Regions from separate parts of the Psychrobacillus sp. AK 1817 genome, predicted to be linked through region 1. Evidence: riboswitches for the same ligand, from Rfam matches in the RefSeq annotation. Region 1 holds a riboswitch; each other region holds the start of a gene.

Region 1 (5,938 bases):
GTGATAGGTAATTTAAATATAGGAGATATGGTCAAACTAATCTTTGAAATCGAGACAAGAACAGACGGGTATGCGGGAGAAAAAATGTGGGTTGAAATTACTCACAGGGATATGGAGAACTTTAAGGGAATTCTTACGAATGATCCATTTAATCTAAGTGAGTTAAAAAGAGGACAAGAAGTATCATTTCGGACAGAACATATTTGTGACACGGAGTATAATGATCCATATTCATCCAAATGGGATTACTATTTTGACACAAAAATAATTGTGAGCAAAGATGTTTTGGAGAGAGATGAATTTAATTTTATGTTAAGAGACGAGCCAAGGGATGAGCAAGACTCTGGTTGGTCTGTATTAAGTGGTTATGAAGATGATGAATTTTTAAATAATCATGAAAATCTGCAATATATATCTATAGGGGTAATTTTAAATATTGATGACTCTATTTTAACTTTTATTGAAGATTTACCCCTCTGTGCATATGAGAGAAATGACAATGGCGCATTCTACAAAATAAATGATTATGATTGGGAGTCCTACTTAAGTGAATAAGCTTGGACATAGATTTAGGAGGTAATTGCGTTGAATATTACTCAATTAAAACAATCACTATTTAAACGAGCTACGATTTTTGAAACAGGAGGATCTCGGCCGACGGAAGAATTGGGAGAGAGCTGGATAGGAAATGTTATGTGGGGTAGCGGAGAAAATAAATCTCCTCAGTTTGAACCAATATGTACTATATTTCTAAAGAATTTACCTTATGTACCGAAGGAGCTAAAAAACATTCAGTTAATCTCTGTTTATATGGATTTTAATGTATATAATCATTTAATTGAAGAAAATTTAGCTTCTTTTTTTAAGATAAATTGTTTTACTAATATTAATGAAATACAAAAGATAAATGAACAATCTTCAAGAATGAAGTCTTTTCCATTAAAACCAATATTAGTTGAGAACGATACCCCAGCATGGGATTCAGAAGATATAGAACCAGAAATTCAAGATGAAATTTTACGTCTTGAATTGGAGAGTGATATAGAGTATTACGACGATATCGTCGAAAATATTTATCCCATGCACAAGGTTGGTGGATATCCATCCTATACACAGAGCGGAGTCTCATATGGTGAAGATTATCCGTTTGTCTTTCAGATAAGCTCTGATGCCAAGGCGCAATTCAATATAGTAGATAGTGGCAGTTTTTATTTTTTCTACAATCAAGATAAACAAGATTGGATTGTGTACTGCGATTTTTATTAATAGTCCAGTGATTACTCATAGATTACAAGGTTAAGGAATTAATGTTTCGCTAAACTCGGAAAATTGCTTGATATTAATTTATTTCTCGAATTTCTCTTCTAGTCTCCATCTCGACAACATTTAATTATAAGGTATAATAAATGCAAAGCAGCAATGGAATATTTTTTGCGTAAAGGTGCTCTAGTTACGGATTGCTAGAGTTAAAAGGGAAGCTGGTTAAAGTCCAGCGCGGTCCCGCCACTGTTAGTGATGCATATGCATCATAAGCCAGAAAACCTGCCCTTACGTGCATACCCATTACCTACGCGGATAGGTCTGGTGTAGGTCAGCTATCGGTATTTTGTGGCAGATTTATACCTATCTATCTCTCATCCTAGGATGGGAGATTTTTTATTGATTTTAGGAGGAATGAAGGATGAAAAAGTTTTGGTTAATTATAGGAATGACCTTGCTTGTGTTAGTTGGATGTAATGAGCAAGAGACACTTCCATCAGAAAAAGAAGATAGTTCAGAAATTGGAAATTCAGAAACTGCATTTCCGCTTACATTGACGGATGCTGTAGGCCAAGAAATCACATTAGAGGAAGTTCCGAAGACCATTATTTCCATGATTCCAAGTAATACGGAAATTCTATTTGCATTAGGGCTTGATGAGGAAATTGTCGGCGTTAATGATTACGAGAGTTATCCAGAGGAAGCCTTAGAAAAAGAAAAAATTGGTGGCATGGAGTATAACATTGAAAAAATTATCTCTTTGAATCCAGATATTGTCTTCGCTCATGAGTCCGTAGTAGGAATGGCTGACGCTGGGTTACAACAGCTACGAGATTCTGGTGTAAAGGTTTATGTAGTACAGGATGCAAAGGATTTTAACTTAACCTATACATCCATCGAGCAGATTGGTCGTGCAACAGGCAAGAATGAGGAAGCACAGGCCATTATAAAGGATATGAAGGCAAAGGTTGACGAAATTCAAGAAAAAGTTTCAAAAGTAGAAACAAAGAAAACAGTTTTTGTAGAAACCTCAGATGTGCCTGAGATCTATACTCCTGGTAATAATACATTTATGCAAGAAATTCTAACGATGGTCAACGCAGAAAATATCATGGCTGACCAAGAGGGCTGGTTCCAAGTCAGCCCAGAAGAAATTGTAAGTCGTAATCCTGATGTTATGTTAATCACGTATGATTACGTGGATGGCATTGTTGAAAAGGTCAAGCAACGTGATGGTTTCGATACAGTGACAGCTATTAAAAATAATGCAGTAGTACAAGTGGATGAGGATACCACAAGTCGCCAAGGTCCACGTTTAGTAGAAGGTTTAGAGGAAGTGGCGAAGGCTATCTATCCGGAGGCATTTAGTGAGTAAATCAATGATCGGTTACATCCTGTCACTGGCTACGTTGGCTGTAGCCATTTGGCTAGGTGTATCGGTCGGATCTGTAAAGGTGCCGATCAGTACTTTATGGGATACAGGAACAGATGCGATTGCAACTAATATAGTATGGAAGATTCGCATGCCGCGGGTTATACTCGCAGGATTAGTCGGAGCATCCCTGGCAATAGCGGGAGCGGCCTTTCAAAGCCTGCTTAAAAACCCACTAGCCGACCCTTATACACTGGGAGTGTCGTCCGGAGCATCTGTTGGTGCAGTGGCTACACTCTTTTTTGGAATTTCGGTACCTTTCTTAGGAATGTTCACCTTGCCTGTTTTCAGTATGGTAGGGGCATTAGTTACAATGCTCATCGTTATTTCCTTCGCAAGGCTAGTAGATCGCGCGATGAAAATGGAAACGATTATTTTAACAGGTATTATATTTAGCTCATTTCTTGGCTCAGTCATTTCCTTAATGATTGCTCTGACAGGTGAAGAGCTACGGCAAATTATTGGTTGGCTGTTAGGCAGTGTATCTATGAGGGGCTGGAGCTATGTTCAGATGGCATTGCCATTCATGGTAATCGGTTCCCTATTACTATGGTTAAATCGTAGGGAGCTAAATGCCATGCTCTTTGGAGAAGAACGAGCACAGCATCTAGGTGTGGATGTAAAGAAGCGTAAAATGATGATATTAATTGGTGGGTCAATGCTTACAGGCACAGCCGTATCAGTGTCTGGAACCATTGGTTTTGTTGGATTGGTAGTGCCACATATGACTAGACTTTTATTTGGCTCCGATAACCGGCACGTGCTTCCTTTGAGCTTTATAAATGGAGCTTCTTTATTGATCATTTGTGATCTTGTATCCCGTACGATTATTTCTCCAACAGAGCTTCCAATAGGGGTAATTACTGCGTTTATAGGGGCACCTGTTTTTGCTTTTATCTTCTTTAGACAACGTAAAAAAGGAGGCGCTTAACTTGCTAGAAGTAAAAAATATTTCTGGTGGCTACGATCAAAAGCTAGTAGTGGAGGATGTTTCCTTTCAAGTATCAAAAGGAGAAATGCTAGGAATATTAGGACCAAATGGGAGTGGAAAATCTACTCTCCTTAAACTAATGAGTGGCATACTCACACCATCATCTGGAGAGGTACTAATCGAAGGTAAGCTGTTAAAGTCCTTTGCCTCGAAGGAGCTAGCGAAAAAGTTGGCTGTGCTTCCACAGCTGCACAATCAGGCTTTCTCACATACCGTTCGAGAAACAGTTGCACTTGGTCGTTATCCTCATCAATCAGGGTGGTTTTCTACATGGTCTTCAGAAGATGAATTCGCTATAAAGGAAGCAATGAGACTGACTGCCGTCGATAAGTACGATAAGCATTTACTAGAGCTTTTGTCTGGTGGAGAGCAACAGAGAGTATTTGTAGCCCAGGCATTAGCTCAGCAGGCTCCCATACTGTTGTTAGATGAACCGACGAATCACTTGGATATCGCTCATCAAAAGCAGCTGTTAGATACAATCAAAACACAAGCAATTGAGAATGACATTACAATTATTAGTATTTTTCATGATATTAACCTTGCATCGCTATACTGTGACAGACTTTTACTAATGGACCAGGGGCGCATTAAAGTAATCGGGGAGCCCCAAGAGGTAGTGAAAAAAAGTTTAGTGGAAAATGTTTATGAGGCTAGGGTTAGTACTAGTCCCCATCCAGAGCGACCTAAACCGCAAATAACTATTTTACCAGACGTAAATGAAAAACAAGACAATCAACTAATTACTTCATTCAACTTTAAAGTAACTGGTGACTACGTCCTTTTTCAGGCAGAAAATCAATTAAAAACTTGGTCTTCTGCAGTCATTAACGCGGGAAGTGGCTGGTATAGAAATTTCGTGAATAGAAGAGTAGATGCACAGTATCACTGTGATAATGTGCAGGAGGAAATGTTAAATTATCTTGCTGCTCGAGGTTTATCGGAGGCGGATACTGTAGGCATGATGACTGCAGTCAGGACTACAGACGCTGTGATAAAAGAGTATGTAACACCTTTAGGGAGTCTTGTGGTAATGGTTACCGCGGGAGTTGGAAATGCAGTCGATGTTTCGCGAGCTCACGAAGTAGAAATGTTCCCCGCCATAGGTACCATCAATACATGGGTTATTATTAATGGAGAGCTTGCGGAGGAGGCTTTTATCCAGTCTGTCATCACTGCTACGGAAGCTAAAACGAAGGCAATGGCACATGAACAAGTCATGGATCCTCGGACGGGTACTCTTGCCACTGGTACATCGACAGATAGTGTATTAATAGCTGCGACACAAAAAGGGACCTATATAGAGTATGCAGGTCCTATAACTGAGATTGGTAAAAAGATTGGGCAAGGAGTCTTTGAATGTACCGTTGAAGCTATTCAGATATACAAAAAGGCAAAGGGATGGGTGTAAGATGGCATCTCATATGTTAGCGGTAACAATTGGTCTTCTGCTAGATCGATTAATTGGAGATCCACCAAATTGGCCACATCCAGTTCGGTGGATTGGAACGCTTATCTCAAAATTAACTAAGCTATTAAACAAAGGAAGTTATAGGAAAGTAAAGGGATTACTTTTAGTCCTAATAATAGTAGGGTTATCATTCAGTATTGCTCTAGTATTAGTGTTCACTGCGTACTCAGTTCATATTGTCCTTGGAATTGCTGTGGAGAGTATTTTGATAGCCTCTGGGCTAGCTCAAAAAAGCTTGAAGGTTGCAGCGATGGAGGTCCACAAGCCTTTGATAGAGGGAGATTTAGACACTGCTCGTTTAAAGCTTTCCTGGATTGTTGGAAGAGACACTGAAGGTCTAGGAGAGGGGGAAATAACAAGAGGGGTGGTAGAAACAGTCTCCGAGAATATAAGTGATGGAGTAACCGCCCCATTGTTTTTTGCCTTTTTATTTGGGGCTCCTGGGTTATGGGCTTATAAAGCAATTAATACATTAGATTCTATGGTAGGCTATAAAAACGAAATATTTAAAGATTTTGGCTATGTTGCTGCCAAGCTAGACGACATTGCAAACTATATTCCAAGTCGTTTAACTGGGTTGGCAATTATGCTTGGTGGAAGGAAAGAAACTAGTCTTCCCTTTAAGCATCGAATGACTCGCTGGTTGATAGATGCAAAGAAACATCCAAGCCCCAATAGCGGCTATTTAGAAGCTGCCACTGCTTATCAGCTAGGTATACAGCTTGGCGGAAGAAATACATATAAAGGGATAGTTTCTAATCGTGCATTAATGGGAAGCAAAGAG
Region 2 (5,938 bases), 1.0 Mb from region 1:
TACATGGGAGGATGTCTTAGGAACGTTAAAATATAATATCAACGAATATTGGTATAAGAAATCCAAAGAAATACCTAATTCATTGCCTGATGATATGGTGGAGTTTGTCACAACTACTATTTGTAGAATTCTTTATTCTCTTAAGTACCAACAGATTATTTCAAAAAAAGAAGCTCTAGAAAAGGGATTAGTTATATTACCTTATCGTTGGCATACTTTACTAAAAGAAGGGATGAGGATACGGTCATCAGAGCAGCTCCCCTCACTTTTCGACACAGAAAGCTCTCGTGCAGAAGCCTGCAAAGATTTTATATTATACGCACACGAAATATGTAATGAAGGTTTTTTTATGGAGGTTTAGGAATGGATATTAGAAGATTAATAGATGTAGATGCCATTGCTTATTGGGAACTAAGGCTAGAGGCTCTGCAAAACAGTCCAGAGGCATTTGGAACAAGCTATGAAGAGGCTCTTCAAAGAGAAAATCCAATTGAACGAGTAAAAGATAATTTCAAGGTAAATGGAAATTATACGTTCGGTGCGTTTGAAGAAGATAAATTAATCGGTATGGTTACTCTAGCACAAGAGAGTTCCTTAAAAATGAAGCATAGGGCAAATATTTTTGCCATGTATGTAAGCTCAAAGGGAAGAAGAAAAGGTGTAGGAAAAGCCCTAATGGAGCAAGCCATTAACCAGGCAAGAGAAACTAATGAAATAGAAAAGATTAATCTATCTGTTGTGTCGAGTAATGAATCCGCAAAAAATTTATATTTACAATTAGGTTTTAAGGTGTTCGGAGTAGAAGAAATGGCTTTAAAGGATAGAGACGTCTATTACGAAGAACATCACATGACACTTATTCTAAATTAAAGGAGATAATCTAATGGAGGAAAAATCAAGTAACCTAGAAAAACTGGGGGGAAAGCTACCATTATTTCAGTCCCCCGTCCGTTCTATTTTCGAAAAGTTTTCCAGAGAAAAAGATGTATCTCTTATATACGGAGAACCGATTGTATTGGAGAACAAAAGAATCTTACCTGTTGCCAAAGTAAATTATTTTGTAGGTGGAGGCGGAGGTGGCGCGATTTCAGATGAAGAAAATTCTACAGGTCAAGGAGAAGGAGGCGGTGGTGCCTTTTCGATAAAACCGGTTGGAGTATATGAAATCACTGCGGAGAAAGTTAAATTCAAGCCCGCCCTTCCGATTAATCAAATACTTACTGTTTTTTCAGTAGTCACGCTAGGGATTGTTTTCTTGTTGAGAAAAAGATGTAAATAGTTAGGGAAAAAACGCTTCCTTCTAAAGGTTTGCGTTTTTTCTATGCTTTAACCATTGAACAAACGTTAGCAGAAGCATGACAAAAATAGCTCCGCATGTATCTAATAGAACATCCTGAAGAAGAGCAGATCGTCCACTCGTAAAGGATTGATGGAATTCATCTGCAACTGCTAGAAGAAAGGTAATCATTATTGCAGTAAGTTTTCGATATTTTCTCTTCGGCAAAGCAATATAAATAGCTAAACTAATCAAACCAAAATAAAAAAAGTGGACTCCTTTTCTTATTAAGAATTCGACAAATGCATAGTAGCCACGTTCCTCGACAGAAACATAGAATCCCCAATAAGGAATATGAAATAATGATAAAAAGGACTCCAATGGCTTGCTTGGAAGCCACTCTTTAAGCACAGCCTCCAAAGACTGTTGCTCGGAAGTCTGCCCGGAGGCTATAAATACAAAGACAAGTAAAAGTAAAAGTGGAATAAATTTTTTCATATAAAAACAGTAGCATAAATTGAAGTAGAAACAAAATAATTGCAGACTTTATAGCTAATAAAAGAGTAAAAAGCTGGTTGTTTCACAAGCTTCTATCACCAATTGAAAGGCTATGGTACACTTACGATAAGTGAATAATTTTGCAGGGAAAAGGTGCTGACTTGTCAGCTTAATTAGGGAATTCGGTGAAAAACCGAAGCTGTATCCGCAACTGTAAATGCTGATGAAATAAGAAAAATACCACTGTTGGCCAAAAGCCAATGGGAAGGTTCTTAGAGTAAAATGATGCATGAGCCAGGAGACCGGCCTTTTCTTGAACGTATAAATACTCTTCGGAAGTTAAGGGGTTGTACGGCACGTTTCTATTTTCGATTAAATTTCTAACGATAAATAGGTATTGCGCCGCCCTTTTTTGGGGTGGCGTTTTTTTGTGCTGTAAGAAGTTGAGTATTGTATTGCCGAAAATTCACAAATAACTTGGAAAGGGGGCAGAGCATTGAAAAAAGACATGCGATATATTTGTTATCCATTTATGAGAGAAAAGCCGTCTACCGTAGACTTTGAGATTCGAACAGACTCATTGACCACACGTATTGGATTGGCCGCTTCTTTAACAAAAGATATTCCAAGAGTTTACGAGGATTTAATGTATCTGGCACCGATGGCATATCACGTAAATGGTTCTGTTAGAGGGAAGCTAGCAATCACTGAAGAGGATTTACAAATTCTAAGTGATATGTATGATTTCTACGTAAGTGAGGTGGAAGGAAGAGTAGATATATTCGTACTTCCACAAGGCTCAACAGCTGCATGTGAATTACACGTGTGTCGTAGTGAAGCAAAAAAATCTGTAAGGGCTTTACATAAAGTTTCAGTAGAAAGAGAAGTACCAGAAATTTTGTTTGATTACACACAGCTATTAGCAAATGTATTGTTTGCAATGGCGGTATATGTAAATAAGCATCATGAAGTAGAAGAAATTCAATTTGTCAGTAAATCATATCCGATGAGAAAAAAGAAAAAAGTGGAGGATTAACAAATGAATAAACAATTAAGGAATTGGTTAGCGGTACTAATACTTTCTATCTTACTTGTAGGCTGCCAAGAGGCTGAAAAAAATACAGCTGTTGAAACAGATTCTGTACAAGAAGTAAAAGAATATACTGTAACGGATGATATGGGGAAAGAAGTTACATTCGAAGAAGTTCCGGAAACGATTGTGTCTCTACAACCAAGTAACACAGAAATCCTGTTTGCCCTTGGTGTAGGAGATAAAATTGTTGGAGCTACAGAATACGATACCTATCCAGAAGAGGCACTAGAAATTGAACGAGTTTCCGATTCTATGAAGTTCAACGCAGAACGTATTTTAGAGATAAATCCAGATGTTGTGATTGCTTATACAACTGGATCTGAGGAAGAGCTTAAAGTGTTGGAAGACGCGGGGTTAGATGTTTTTGTCATTCAATCGGCGCTATCATTTGAAGACGTCTATGGAGATATTGAACAGTTGGCCGCAGTAATGGGAGTAGAGGATAAAGGAACGGATCTTGTTGCCTCTATTAAAACTACTATTCAAAGTGTTCAGGACAAAGTATCAGGTGTAAGCGATCAGAAACACGTCTACTTTGAAATCAGCCCATCTCCAGAAATTTTTACAACAGGAAAAAATACTTTCCAACAAGAAGTTTTGAGTAAAGCTACAGTTGTAAATATTTTTGGAGACCAAGAGGGATGGATTAAATTATCTGAGGAAGATGTCATTAAGAAAAATCCTCCGATTATCTTGACTACCGTAAATTATGTAGAAGATCCAATTGGTGAGATTAAGGCTCGTCCAGGCTGGAATCAGTTGGAGGCAGTGCAAAACAACGCCATTTTCCAATTAGATCAGGACATTATGTCTCGCCCAGGGCCACGAATTGGTGAAGCTGTAGAACTAGTAGCTAAAACCGTTTACCCAGAGATATTTGAATAAAATAGAAGTTGGTCTCGTTTTGAGGAGACCAACTTCTTTTGTTTTAAAACAGGTACCTTGCAATGAATAATAGTGTTATGGTATAGTACTATCTAATGAATAGTACCGAGGGAGAGAGAGATATGACAGCGAATGTTTATATTGAGATGTTAGGAAAAGAGCTTTATATGTTGAATACAAAGGAACGCCAAGCAATAGTTCGAGATTTCCAAAAGTATTTTTGTGATTTGTTAAAAGAGGGACAAACTGAGCAAGCAATAATTGAATCATTAGGAGCACCATCGTATATAGCAAGGGAATTACTTAAGGCTTACTCAGAAGAGGAAATGATATTAACAGAAGTGGAATATGAAGGCGCATATATATAAAATGCTACAAAGGTTAGTTACCCTTCGTAGCACAATTTCATTTACAATCGTTTAGTAAGCTGAACTAGTTCAACTTTTTTATATTACAGGAATCCAAATCTCCGAATAACAGTTTGGATCAGATGGGTCATCATCTGTATACACTTCCATCTCTGGTGTTCCGTGAACTTCAAAGATTGCCCACTTTGGTGCTGGTATTTCCAGTGTATCCAGATTTTTCTGGTGTGTCGCCTTTATAACTGCCCCCTATCCAATAATCCATCATACTGTCGACTTCAAAATTTTCTCCCATCACACAAACACCAAGAGCACCTTTTATTTCTTCGTTATTTAAAGAAATAATGAAACAACAAGCTCTTGTTTAGATTCTTGTAGATTAATCTAGCAACGTATATTAACACATGCAAAAAGCCACCTATTATAGAAATAGGTGGCTTTTTGCATTAGATATTTTTTTAGTTTCTGTTTCTTTGTCTTCTATTCTAAATTCTTCTGCAACCTCGTCCGCTATATCTTTAGTTGAGTTTTTAAATTCTTCTAACGTCTCTCCAACTGCTCTACCCAATTGAGGTAATTTTTTCGGACCGAACACGATTAAAGCAATAATTAATATGATGATTAAACCAAGTGTTCCGATATTTGGTATTATACTCTCTCCCATACTGATTCTATATACTGTCACGTGGTTTTTGCAAAAGTAGTTAATCTTACAAAAAAAGGTTTTTTTGTATCAATAAAACATTATATTCCTACGTTTAAATTTGTAAATATTTTGGTATTAAAAATAATCAAATTGTGTGAGCTGGAAAAGTCTCTTCGATATAAAACACTCCTTTTTCCCTTCTATAACTTTCTATAAATTGTTTATACCACTAGTCCTTTAGCGTTTTTCAATCACAAAACACTAGTTACTTTATACCGATAATAAAAGAGTTTTTACTATTAATTTGCAATTTTTATGTGAATTTAATGTTTTTTCAGAATAGAATTATATTTTCTGATCCGAAATAAATATATAGTATTGAAGAAATAAAAGGAGTAAACTATTCAACGGTTGTTTTTTTATGTATAAAAATTACATTTTCATAGTTGAGTGAACTATGTTAAAGGAGAATAAAAGTGACGCAATATAACTTAGAAGAATTAAAACTGTTGAATCAAGTAATTTTCGCTTTATTTATAGTAGCAGATTTAGCTCTTGGCCTCTTTTACTATAATAATGAGTTTCCTTGGTTCGCGTTAATAGGTTCAAGTATTGGACTAGCTATTATTGTTCTTTGCTGGACTGGAAAAAAATATATATACTTTATCTCATTTTTATTGGTTTATACAATCCTATTCTCATTAGTTTATAACTGGCATGCAGTTTTTCATTAATCAGAATCTTTTTAACTCATTGTTTACCTGAATAAACAATTTAAGCTATTTTTTACTAATTTACGTTGGAGGTTATATTATGTCAGAACAGGAAAAAAAGGCTCCATACTTAGATAAACGTTCATCTAGACGTACTTTTATCAAAAATTCTGGATTAACAGTTGGTGGAGTTGTACTAGGTGGAGCACTCGGTTCCTTAATAGGTAAAGACTCAACATCTAAAACTAACGAGACTGGGGTTCATTCAGCAGCTGCTGGGGTTAACTTCAACCAAGCACTGATGTATTTTGACAAAGCACAATTTGATACGATAGATGCTGCAGCAGAGCAAATTTTCCCTAAAACTGAGGTAGGACCCGGTGCGAAAGAATTACTTGTTGCATATTATATCGATCACCAGCTAGCAGGAAGCTTTGGCCTGAACTCAAAAGAATATATGAC
Region 3 (5,938 bases), 410 kb from region 1:
ATTGTTCTATTTTTAAACCTTCATATTCACAAGCATAAAACTCGGTTAGTTTGTTTACAGCATTGCAAAATAAGTCGTCGCCACCGAATTGTGTGTCTCCTGAACCAAAAATATAGACATTTTTCGGTTTATAGCCCACTGCTCGAACAAATTCCTTCACTTCATCCGGAATACCACCCTCGTCCCAAGTGAAGGTTCCTAGAAATAGGAAGTCATATGCAGATAGCTGTGGCACTATCCCATCACCTATTTCATACATGTCCACCATATAACCTTGTTCCTCTAAATTCACTTTTAATAGTTCAGCTATCTCTTCAGTATTCCCGCTATAGCTCAAATAACAAATGATGGTTTTCATTAGCTCGAACAAGACTCACATTCTACCAGTTCTATTGAAGTGGAACGTACATAATAAGTTGTTTTTAGACCACTATTCCAGGCATCTAAGTGTAGCGCTAACAATTCCTTAGCCTTAATAGTATTTTGAACATATAGATTTAGCGAAACACCTTGGTCGATATGTCTTTGACGGGCAGCATTTTGTTTTAACGTCCAATGCTGGTCGATAAAGTAAGCTGATTTGTAATACCATGTCGTCTCTGAATTTAAATCTGGGACTGTCACTGGAATTTTATAATCTTTCTTTTCCTCTGAATAGGTCTTTTGGAAAATCGGATCAATACTTGCCGTACTTCCCGCTAAAATGGAGGTAGATGAGTTTGGTGCAACCGCCATCAAATATCCATTTCGGATACCATTTTCAGCTACTTGCTCACGCAGACTTACCCATTCCTCTCCGTCATATTGACGGTTTTCAAAATAAGCCCCTGTTTGCCAATCAGAACCTTCGAATAAAGGGTAGGCCCCTTTTTCCTTCGCAAGATTTAAGGAAGCTTGAATCGTCAAATAGGCAATTCTTTCATATAAATTATCAGCAAGCTCTACTGCTTCCTCTGATTCCCAACGAATTTGCTTAAGGGCAAGTAAATGATGCCAACCAAACGTTCCAAGTCCAATTCCACGATACCTTGCGTTTGTGCGCTCTGCCTGTGGCACTGGAATCATGTTCATATCTATAACATTGTCTAACATTCTTACCTGGATGTTTATCAATCGTTCTAGTACATCCTCTGGTACTGCTTTACCTAAATTAATAGAAGAAAGGTTACAAACTACGAAATCACCAGGTTTTCTACGAGTTACAATCACATCGTCCTCTAGCTGGATGGATTCAAATTCAGTGGCACTTTGGTTTTGAAAAATTTCCGTACAAAGATTACTACTATAAATCATTCCAACATGCTTGTTTGGATTACGGCGATTCACTTCATCTCTATAAAACATAAATGGGACACCCGTTTCTAACTGGGATCGCATAATTCGCTTCATCAAATCTATTGCTGGAACTGTTTCTCGTGAAAGGCGATGATCCATTACACATTCTTCATACTTTTCTCTGAAAGAACCATCTCCACGTTTTTCATCATAAAAGTCTTCTAATGAGTAACCTTTGAGCTGACGAACCTCGTGAGGGTCAAACAAATGCCATTCTCCTCTTGCATCAACCTTTTCCATGAACAAATCTGGCAAGCATACACCAGTAAAAATATCATGTGCTCGAAGTCGTTCATCGCCATTATTTAGTCTTAAATCTAAAAATGTAAATATATCTTTATGCCACACATCCAAGTAAACAGCTACTGCACCTTGACGTTGGCCTAGCTGATCTACGCTGACAGCTGTATTGTTTAGTTGCTTTATCCATGGAAGAACCCCACTAGACGCTCCCACAAAACCTCTTATAGAAGAGCCACGGCTACGGACCTTGCCCATATAAACGCCTATTCCTCCTCCAAATTTAGAAAGTGTGGCTATGTCTGTGTTGCTATCATAAATTCCTTGTAGACTGTCATCAACCGTGTCGATAAAACAGCTAGAAAGCTGCCCGTGTGGCTTTCCTGCATTAGAAAGAGTCGGAGTAGCAACCGTCATATATAAATTGCTCATCGCCCAATAGGCTTCTTTAATTTTTTCTATGCGGTTTTCTTTTTCGTCCTTCATTAGCGTCATTGCAATAATCATCCAGCGTTCTTGTGGCAATTCTACAATAGTCTTATCAAAATCCTTCGCTACATAACGATCTAAAAGCGTTTTTAAAGCTATATATGTGAAGAGGAAGTCTCTTTCAGTAACGAGGATTTCTGCTAATTGCTCTAATTCCTCTGTAGAATAGGTTTCTATGATACGAGAATCATAAATTCCCTTAGCCGATAGCTTTTGAACGTTATCTGCAAACTTTGTATAGACTGCATCTGCCGTTGTATTTCTTCGTTCCGCTTGTTGCGAATATACTTCTGCTAAATAGATTCGAGCCGCCACAAATGTCCAATAAGGTTCATGTTCATCAAGAAAGCTCAGCGACTCTAAGGACATGGCTTTAGACCAGCTGGCAATATTGCCCTCTGGGTGTTTTTGTAGCCACTTGTCATGTGACCTCCTTAATGGTGCTATCTTTTCTTCCCCAAACTCCTGTGTTAATTGGTATAGTACCTGTTGTTTTTCTGTGTTTGAAATAGTGGTCATTTAGAATTCCTCCCTGTCTTTACATAACAAAAAAGCGATGGCTCTAGCCTCTTCGGCTGAGTCATCGCTCACGATTTTAAAGTAGGAAACAACAAGACGTATCGTTCGTTCAAAGATAGAGTCTCTCGCCCCCACCTCTCAACCCCCGAAGAAAGTGTTGCTTCACCGATAAACAGGCAGGTCTACTGGCTCGTGTTTCTTCCTTCTGCTGGCCTTCCCACGAAAAATCGCAGTGGCATATTCAACAGTCGTCCACACTTACAGTTGCGGGGACAGCTTCGGTATTTCACCGAATTCCCTTTTAAACCATAACGGTACCTTTTCATCGTATAAATACTATATATTGTGTTTTGATTACTTATATACCCTAACATATTGTGTTTAAACTTGTACATAGGTAAAAAGACTAGACGTTTGATACACAGCTTTATTTCTGTACATTAAACTAATTTCATATCCCTTTAATCGCTCTTTCTAATCTCTATTCTATATAAATTTTATAAGCTTTCGTAGCCGTATTATGAAAACTTACTTTCGTATTTATTCATACAGGCTTACCTTGCAGCTTTACCTTCTTTTTCTTAGCTTTCATATGACCGCTCCAGGAGAGGTTTGTACCCATTCGAAGAATCATTTCCAAGGGACCTCGTTTGAATACCTTCAAGTAGTAGTAGCTACCTATACATTGTAGAACAAAAATTACAAAGCCCAGCAAGACACTATTTAGCATGCCCAAAGAGCCAAATTGTCCTAAACCGTATCCGTAATAGATAAAAGTACAAATAACACTTTGCATAATGTAATTTGTTAAAGAAAGTTTCCCAACACTTTCAAAACCAATGAAAACCTTGTTACCTGAGAACTTTATAAATAGGATAGCAAATATACCAATATAGGATATACACAGTAATTGTGTACCCATTTGTAATAGAACTGCTGTCCAATTTGTTTCTTCTCCAATAATAGCGATAGATTTTAAAAGTAAACTAATTGGCAAAAGAGCCATACTTAATATATACCATTTTTGTTCTCGTTCCATGTGTAGAAATAAGCCACCCTTTGCAGCTGCCATACCAAACAAAAACATCGGTGACGTCAACAATGGTCCAAACAAAAGCATAAACAAGCTAAAAAATACTTTTTCCCCTTCACTTTCAAAATACAGTGGATCCTCTGTATTTCTGTGTTGCTTAATTTCCTCATAAGAGCCATTTTGATAGACTTCATTTGTAGTTTCTATGTATAATGATTGCTTTTCCAACTCTTCCTTACTTTTTTCTTCCATTCCATAACTAAGAGCACCAGTCAATACAAACAAAACAGTTCCCCATATAATTAAAGTTTTCTTTTTTCTATTTAAAAAAAGTAATAGGAATAATCCCATTAACCCGTAAAAGGCTAGAATATCCCCTTCCCATAAATAGGTTGAATGAAGTAAACCTAGAATAAAAAGAAATATAAAACGTCTCCATAAATGCCTTTTTACTTTTCCGTTCTTTATTTTAATTGATTCTGCTAGTTTTATTAATGAAAAACCAAACAAAAAAGTGAATATCGGCATAAAACTACCTTCTACTGCTATTTTAAGAATAGCATAAATAGTCTTGTCTGTGGCAGAAGCCGTAAAGTACTCTAATTCTTCCTTTCCCCATATACCGTAATGGAAAATTAACAAATTCGCTAATAATATACCAAACAAACTGATTCCTCTTAAAGCATCTATAAAACGCACTCTTTCTTCTTTCATCATGAAACCTCCTAAAAATATCTCTTAGTTAGTATAAAATGGTAAGCTTATAATAAATTGAAACTAACCTTACAGAAACCTTAAATATTTCTAGGAGTGATTTACTAATGGAAGAAACTAATATTTTGATAGTTGAAGACGAGCTTGCTATCGCTGAGATGGTAGAAATTATTTTAAGAAAAGAAAATTTTCGACATATTGATATTTGTGAAACTTACCCGAAGGCAAGTAATTATATTTCCAATATGCATTATGATTTATATATTCTCGATATAATGCTTCCGGATGGAGTGGGACTTGATTTAGCTAAACAAATTCGTTTTAAATCCGATGCTCCTATATTTTTTCTAACAGCAAAAGAAAGTGATGCTGACAAAATAAGAGGATTTATGAATGGAGCTGACGATTACATAACAAAACCTTTTAATCCACTGGAATTAGCTGCTCGAGTGAAAGCACACATGAAACGCTATACTTCTTCCTTTAAAGCTTCCGATGAAAAAGTATATAAATTTGGCCATTTTTTGTTAGATAAAAGAAGCGCAGAACTTACTGTGAACGGAGAAAAAAGCATTGTTACGGGCAAACTATTTCATTTACTACTCCTATTTTGTGAAAACGCCGGACAGATTTTATCTAAGGAGCAAATTTTTCTTTCTATCTGGGGAGAAGACAGTTATATAGATGACAACACAATCATGGTACATATACGGAGACTCCGAGAGAAGATTGAACAAAACCCTAGTAATCCTAAACAGCTGATTACAATTAGAGGGATTGGCTATAAGCTCCTAAACGAGGAGAAATAGTAATGAGACTTTCAAGTAAAATATCTCTAAGATTTTTAGTTTATTTTGTTGTATTTTATGCTGTATTATTTTTAGTCACATTTGGAATGTTTGCTTATATCATTTTCGATTTGCTTTCAAAGGAAGCTATCTCAGATATTCGTGCATTGGAAGCCTTTGAAATAGAAAGTGACATTGCAAAACAACCGGATGGCAGCTATGTATTTTCGGAGGACTTTATTAAATTGGCTAAGCAAAACTCCGGCCATTTATATCTTGTAGACCAAGCAGGCGAAGTACTTGCAACTACTGAACAAGAAATACTATCTATTGAATGGGTTGCCATACAGAAACAAGATCACGCTGTTTGGGAGTTAACAGACCAGCTGTTCTTACTTTTCATAGAAAACCAACCTGTAGATTTGTTGCTCGGTAAACTTTACATTAATAATAAAATTCAAATGAACGATGAGCTGGAAAAGGAGTTTTCATCTGTAGATGCAGCCGTTGAAATATATAACCAAGATGGGATAAGAGAAGAAATCCTTTATGGAGATGTATATAAAGCATTAAGTAGCATGGAGATAGTTACAAATAGTCAGGATTACTTTGAAAGAAAAGAAATTACTGCCTTTCAAACGATGGAAAACGGAAAAGTCCTAGTAGTACGAATGCCAAATACTAATTATCATCCCTTTGAACCAGCATTAATAGATACTATGAAAAAGCTAGTGTTCTCCATTTTAGCGTTCCATCTCTTCCTGTTTATCTTTACTATTCTTTTTTCCATTTGGATTGGATATCGATTTGGTCGTCCCTT
Region 4 (5,938 bases), 720 kb from region 1:
CCAATTCCCAAGCAGGCATCCCATTATCAAAGTTAGAGTATGGAGAAGGAAGCTTCTCTGGTAAACAATCTCTCATCTGTTGTTTTTTCATGATTTCTATCATCTGCTTGCTTGCTTGTTCACTAACAATCTCTCCTTGAGCCATTTTAGTCAGCAAGATACCAACATCTTTTGCAGCAATACGATTTGTGCCATGTGGATTTGGCTTACTCAACATAAGCTTGTTATAAAATGTACTATGTTCCATACCAGCTTCTTTCATCGTCTGTTGAATATTTTCTACTCCAACTAAATCTATTAAAAGATTCGTTGCTGTATTGTCGCTTTGAATAATCATCAGAAGCATGATATCTGATAGTGATAGTGAAGTACCTGGAGTTAAATGCTGAAGAACTCCAGAGCCCCCCACACACTCATCCTTATCCAGTATTATCCAATCAGATAATGATAGTTCAAGACGTTCCACCGCTCGAAAAACTGCAACCATTATTGGTACCTTAATCACACTCGCTGCGTAAAACAGCTCTTGTTCATTGTATTCCCACTTATCTCCTGAATTTAAATCCTCTAATACAATTCCCCAAGTTCCCTTGGAAGGTTTAATCAACTTTTGAACCTTACTAATAAGCTCCTCCACTATCCATCCCCCTCTAGTCAATCTCTATCTTTTATTATAGACTATTATATATTATATTTTTTGAAAATTTAAATTTTATGGAGAGTATTTTACATGACGCAACTATTACTATTACAAAAGGTAATTGACTATATAGATGATCATATTAAGGAAGATATAAGTACTGATACCCTATCAAAGCTTATCGGTTATTCTCCCTTTCATTTTTCTCGTATTTTTCATCAAACTATTGGTTATACACCGATGGATTATGTACAAAAAAGGAAGCTACAATATGCTTTGGTAGATTTGGTAAAGGGAAAAAGGATTATTGATATAGCATATGAGTATGGATTTGAAACACATGCCGGCTTTACTAAATCATTTAAGCGCTGCTTCGGGAGTCCCCCAAGCCTATATAAGATGCACTGTCCCATTTCATTACCACAAAGGCTATGTTTGGAAAGTCTTCTACAAAAGAAAACAGGAGGAATAGTTCTTCAGCCTAAGATTCTTTCTATGCCTTCTTTTACAGTCGCAGGAAAAACGTTTGAAACACGCTTACAGAATATAGCCTATACAAGAGATGCTCCTGCCTTTTGGGATCAAAGAATATCTTCCGAAGAATCTATTGAGACCACTCTATATCATCTCCTGTCCCCTAAAAAGCATGGTGAGTACTGCTTTAATCTAAGTGGACCTGAGCTAGAAGATCATTTCACGTATTTATTTGCGGTAAATTTTGACGAGGGAACTACGATACCAGAGGGAATTCTTAAGTTTCATGTCAAAGCTTCTACATATGCGGTATTTAAAACACCCATGGTTCCAAAAGAGAAATTTGTTTCCTCTATCAAGGGAACTTGGCAATATATTTTAGAGGACTGGCTACCAGACTCTCATTATGAAGTAGATGAAGATAGCTATGATTTTGAATACTATGATGAACACTGCCATGATTGGGAGTACGACAAAATCTACATGGAGATATACCTTCCGGTTAAGGAGAAACAATAAATATAGAACAAGTTTATTTTCCGATTTAGGCGGTTGCTTTTAGCCGGGGAAGATCCAGCTCAAACAAGCATATGTAGAATTCCTTTCTATTTGCTAAATAGAACTGGTTATCAATACTCCATCAGGCTTCCTCCATACAAAAAGACCATGAACATAGTTTTGTGTTCATGGTAGCTAAAATTTATATACCTGCTGGTCTTTATATTGTTATTCCCGACCCTTAGCTTTCTTTAAAAGTATGTGATATAAAAACAGGACTGGACTTAAAATTACGGCACTTACAATGATGGCAGTCCTAATGGTAAAGGTTGTAGCAATATATCCAATAACAGGCCCACCACTTATTTGTCCAATGGCATCCACTTGACCTTTGACTGAGAAAAACGTTGCTCGAGTCGAGGAATCTGGAATGATTTTATTTAACCAAATATCCTCCAATGGGTACATTACTTTTCGACTCACTTGAATTAAGACATAGCAAATAAACAAGCCAATGAAATACTTCGAAACTGCAAAGCCGATTAATGCTACCACTATACTGAAGCTACCAATAAAAAGACCGATATATATCGTTCGCAGATCCTGATAAATTGTACTTTTATTTAGAAAGTGAAGTATTGCAAATGACACGAGTACTATCACCAGCTGAATACCACCAGTCAATAACACTAGCTGTTCATTTGGCAAACTGGTTATTCTAGCCATCTCCAGTAGATGGGTAAGCCACAAACGATCAAAGCCCTCGCTATAAAAACCTATAAACAGAGCAATTAGAAATAGCATTCGCAGGATAAAGCTTGCTTTTGAATAATGAATGATTTTCCCTAAACTCTCTTTCATTGTCTCCAATGTATTAATTCTTTCAGTTATTTTTATTGGTTTAAAATGATTCTCTTTCATAAAAATTATAAGAAAAATAGCCAAGCCTATCATACATACGCCTCCCATAATAATAGGAAGATTAATCATGTAGTAACCGGTTAAAATACTTAACGGAATGGCAATTAATTGACCCAAATTTCCAGCCTTAGCTCCCCTCATATATGCTAAAGAGGCCTTCTCTTCTCCTATTTCATCTGCAATCCAAGCTTGCTGTGATCCGCTTGTAAAGGTATAGCCTATCCCCCATGCCACCTGGGCCAATAAAACCGTTATAAAATAAGGAAACAAACCCTCCAATAAAAAACCCGTCCCTATCAAAAAATAACCAATAATAATGGACAGCTTCCGGCTTTTTAAGTCAGATATGACGCCTGTTGGAATTTCAAAAAGAAATACGGTTAGCTCTAACACAGTTCCCACTAAAACAAGCTGCAACGGATCCAGCTTAACAACGCTTACTTGGTACAACAGATTGACTGTAAATATATAAGTAAAAAATAATTGCGATAGAAAGCAAATATGAATATACAGCCGATACGAATCTTTCATTCTAATCATTTCCCTCACCTCTCTATTGATTATAAAAAGGGAAACCATCGGCCGCTTATCCAAATTTGCTATAATGAATACCTTTCTTTATGTTATAGTGAAAGAACAATTAAATAATGTGTAGATTTAGGTGTTCTTTTGTTAGCAAGAGAACTTAAAAGGGAAGTTCGGTGAAAGACCGACGCTGTCCCGCAACTGTAAATGGGAGCGATTCTTTATAAACCACTGTAAGGTTACTACGGGAAGGAAAGAAGAGCGATGAACATGAGCCAGGAGACCTGCCTATTTCAAGTACACACCACAAGCCTACGCGGATAGGGGGTGTTAAGTGCAGCTATGTACAAGCAATAGCTTGAAAATACTGTCGTACGAAAAACATAATAAAATCACTGGAGCTATTGGGCTCCTGTTTTCAGCGTGGATTTTATTGAGTTTCCAAGCGTACTGACCATTAAATCATACTAACTAGCATCTTCTTTTTTATAAAAGAGGATGCTTTTTTATGTTAAAGGCGAAAGGATTTTGAAAATGAGAAAAGAGAATTTTATTGAACAATATAAACAAGTATTAATGACAAATTATGTTGCAAGTACATCAATATCTCTACAGTCTATCTATGATGAAATGAAAAAAGAAATTGAACTTAGTTCAACCTGGAGTATGAACGAAAAAAATATTTTTCTTCAAAATCTCATTGATGCCCATCATCAGATTAAAAATGAAATTTCAGGGAAATTGGAGGAATAAGTAAGGCGCATTCGCACGCTTCCAAAATGGTTTTGCCAATATTAACTTTGAAAAAAAGAATATATCTAAATTCTAGCTCCATGAACCCAGTGTTCAATTTATTTGGTTCGTCCAACAATCATCATTCATTGTATCTATTTATCAAACCAAAAGGCTCTCTTCTAGGAGTGGCAGGCGGAGACTACAGTGGAGGATCGCAAGCCACGGGTACCGCTCGCCGCGCCGAACGCATCCGCCTAAAGCTAAATCAAGCATGTCCCGAGTCATTTCAATACAAGTAGGATCTTAATTAAGGATATAAAAAACGAACCAAATGAGATTAATCATGTGGTTCGTTTTTTTGATTTAAAGGTCTTGGTAATCCCTTTGATATTTCCCGCCGTCTTTAACTTCTGAATGGTACAAAGCTTTAAGAGCAAAGCTTTTTTCTAGGTCATGCTCCTTCATTACTTCCTTCAATCTTTTTGCTAAGTCAGGACTAAATTTTACTAGCTCTTCCATTTTAGATTTTGAATATTGCATATCGTTACCTCCCTACTATCATTGTTCATACAGTATAGCACTTGTATAAAATACATACGAAAAAATAAAGGTTTTTCGAGTATCTCCTTTTTGGAATTCTTTCTAAACAAAATGCCCCTCACTTGCGTATTCTGCCCCAGATTTTCTTAACAACATATAGTCACCTTTTTTTCATTTTTACATAAAGTACTTTGACAATTCAAAAAATAAGTGTTAACCTATTGAACAAATATTTCCTTAAGGAAATTTATTATCATAAAAGAAAATAATATTTTTTTAGTCTAAAAGTTTCCTTAAGGAAATACTTTATAACAAAGGAAAAGGAGTGTGCTAAGTGAAAAAGATCTTATTTTTATTTATTGTGGCTGTTTTATTGGTTGGCTGTGGTAACAATAACGCAGGGGGTTCTGGGGAAGAAAAACCACTTGTCGTTACAACTACAGGGCAAATTGCAGATGCCGTAAGGATAATTGCTGGAGATTCTGTGGAGGTAAAATCCTTAATGGGCCCTGGTGTAGATCCACATCTTTATAAGGCTACTCAAGGCGATTTACAAGTATTAGAGGATGCAGATATTATTTTTTATAATGGTCTAGCTCTTGAGGGGAAAATGAGTGATATTTTTGAAAAAATGAAGAAGGACAAATCTGTAGTGGCTATTGGAGAAGTAGTTCCGAAAGATAGAATCTTAAATGACGAGGCTCATCCAGAATTATTTGATCCACATATTTGGTTCGACATTGAGGTTTGGAAATTGGCTACACACGAAATCACAAAATCACTTACGGAGGAATTTTCCACTGATGGAGATCAGTTTGCAGAAAACGAAAGAAAGTTCTTTGAGGAACTAGATGAGCTAAATGGTTGGACGAAGGAACGCATTAGCGAAATCCCCGAAGAGCAACGGGTTCTTGTTACCGCTCATGACGCCTTTAATTACTTTGGTGAAAGCAATGGGATGGAAGTTCGAGGATTACAAGGTCTTAGTACAGATGCTGAATACGGTCTAAAGGATATACAGAATATCGTTAATTTCTTAGTAGAACAAAATATTAAAGCGGTCTTTATCGAATCCAGTGTGTCAGACAAAGCCATGAATGCTGTAATTGAAGGTGCGAAGGAAAAGGGACACACCATACAAATTGGAGGAGAACTGTACTCGGATGCAATGGGAGCTGAAGGTACAGAAGAAGGAACTTATATCGGAATGTATAAGCATAATGTCAATACGATTGTTGATTCACTAAAATAGGAGGTAGCAAAATGAATGCATTACAGGTAAAGAGCTTATCTGTTGCTTACGAGGAAAAAGTTGTGTTGAGCAACATCAGTCTAACCATTCCGAAGGGACTAATCACAGGGATTATTGGACCAAACGGAGCAGGGAAATCTACATTGATTAAAGCCGTGCTAAATCAGCTTCCAAATAAAACCGGCTCTGTTGCAATATTAGAGCGTCCGCTGAATCCAAAGGATCATATTGTTGGATATGTTCCTCAGCGTAATGCCGTAGATTGGGACTTTCCAACAAATGCATTAGACGTAGTATTAATGGGCCGATATGGACATATCGGCGTGATGAGAAGACCTTCTTTAAGAGACAAA

The links. Region 1 has a riboswitch for cobalamin ahead of D0S48_RS09170 (ABC transporter substrate-binding protein). Riboswitches for the same ligand answer to the same signal wherever they lie in the genome.
Region 2: another riboswitch for cobalamin. It lies ahead of D0S48_RS14395 (hypothetical protein); the one in region 1 lies ahead of D0S48_RS09170 (ABC transporter substrate-binding protein).
Region 3: another riboswitch for cobalamin. It lies ahead of D0S48_RS11105 (ribonucleoside-diphosphate reductase subunit alpha); the one in region 1 lies ahead of D0S48_RS09170 (ABC transporter substrate-binding protein).
Region 4: another riboswitch for cobalamin. It lies ahead of D0S48_RS12730 (hypothetical protein); the one in region 1 lies ahead of D0S48_RS09170 (ABC transporter substrate-binding protein).

What each region holds. Positions count from the first base shown of each region.
Region 1 is NZ_CP031739.1:1,836,292-1,842,229, reverse strand. It holds gene D0S48_RS09180 (immunity protein Imm33 domain-containing protein) at 1-555, shown strand, start outside; gene D0S48_RS09175 (DUF1963 domain-containing protein) at 586-1,266, shown strand; cobalamin riboswitch at 1,423-1,565, shown strand; gene D0S48_RS09170 (ABC transporter substrate-binding protein) at 1,682-2,635, shown strand; gene D0S48_RS09165 (FecCD family ABC transporter permease) at 2,640-3,623, shown strand; gene D0S48_RS09160 (adenosylcobinamide amidohydrolase) at 3,625-5,094, shown strand; gene cbiB (adenosylcobinamide-phosphate synthase CbiB) at 5,096-5,938, shown strand, end outside.
Region 2 is NZ_CP031739.1:2,875,353-2,881,290, forward strand. It holds gene D0S48_RS14375 (aminoglycoside adenylyltransferase domain-containing protein) at 1-361, shown strand, start outside; gene D0S48_RS14380 (GNAT family N-acetyltransferase) at 364-870, shown strand; gene D0S48_RS14385 (spore germination protein GerW family protein) at 884-1,279, shown strand; gene D0S48_RS14390 (VanZ family protein) at 1,301-1,774, opposite strand; cobalamin riboswitch at 1,909-2,100, shown strand; gene D0S48_RS14395 (hypothetical protein) at 2,271-2,810, shown strand; gene D0S48_RS14400 (ABC transporter substrate-binding protein) at 2,814-3,752, shown strand; gene D0S48_RS14405 (HAAS signaling domain-containing protein) at 3,875-4,120, shown strand; gene tatA (twin-arginine translocase TatA/TatE family subunit) at 4,539-4,769, opposite strand; gene D0S48_RS14420 (hypothetical protein) at 5,240-5,497, shown strand; gene D0S48_RS14425 (gluconate 2-dehydrogenase subunit 3 family protein) at 5,577-5,938, shown strand, end outside.
Region 3 is NZ_CP031739.1:2,250,501-2,256,438, forward strand. It holds gene D0S48_RS11100 (flavodoxin) at 1-370, opposite strand, end outside; gene D0S48_RS11105 (ribonucleoside-diphosphate reductase subunit alpha) at 358-2,583, opposite strand; cobalamin riboswitch at 2,741-2,920, opposite strand; gene D0S48_RS11110 (DUF418 domain-containing protein) at 3,128-4,330, opposite strand; gene D0S48_RS11115 (response regulator transcription factor) at 4,438-5,139, shown strand; gene D0S48_RS11120 (sensor histidine kinase) at 5,142-5,938, shown strand, end outside.
Region 4 is NZ_CP031739.1:2,560,060-2,565,997, reverse strand. It holds gene D0S48_RS12745 (serine hydrolase) at 1-637, opposite strand, end outside; gene D0S48_RS12740 (AraC family transcriptional regulator) at 731-1,633, shown strand; gene D0S48_RS12735 (MFS transporter) at 1,841-3,073, opposite strand; cobalamin riboswitch at 3,176-3,365, shown strand; gene D0S48_RS12730 (hypothetical protein) at 3,593-3,811, shown strand; gene D0S48_RS20660 (hypothetical protein) at 4,157-4,333, opposite strand; gene D0S48_RS12725 (metal ABC transporter solute-binding protein, Zn/Mn family) at 4,668-5,585, shown strand; gene D0S48_RS12720 (metal ABC transporter ATP-binding protein) at 5,597-5,938, shown strand, end outside.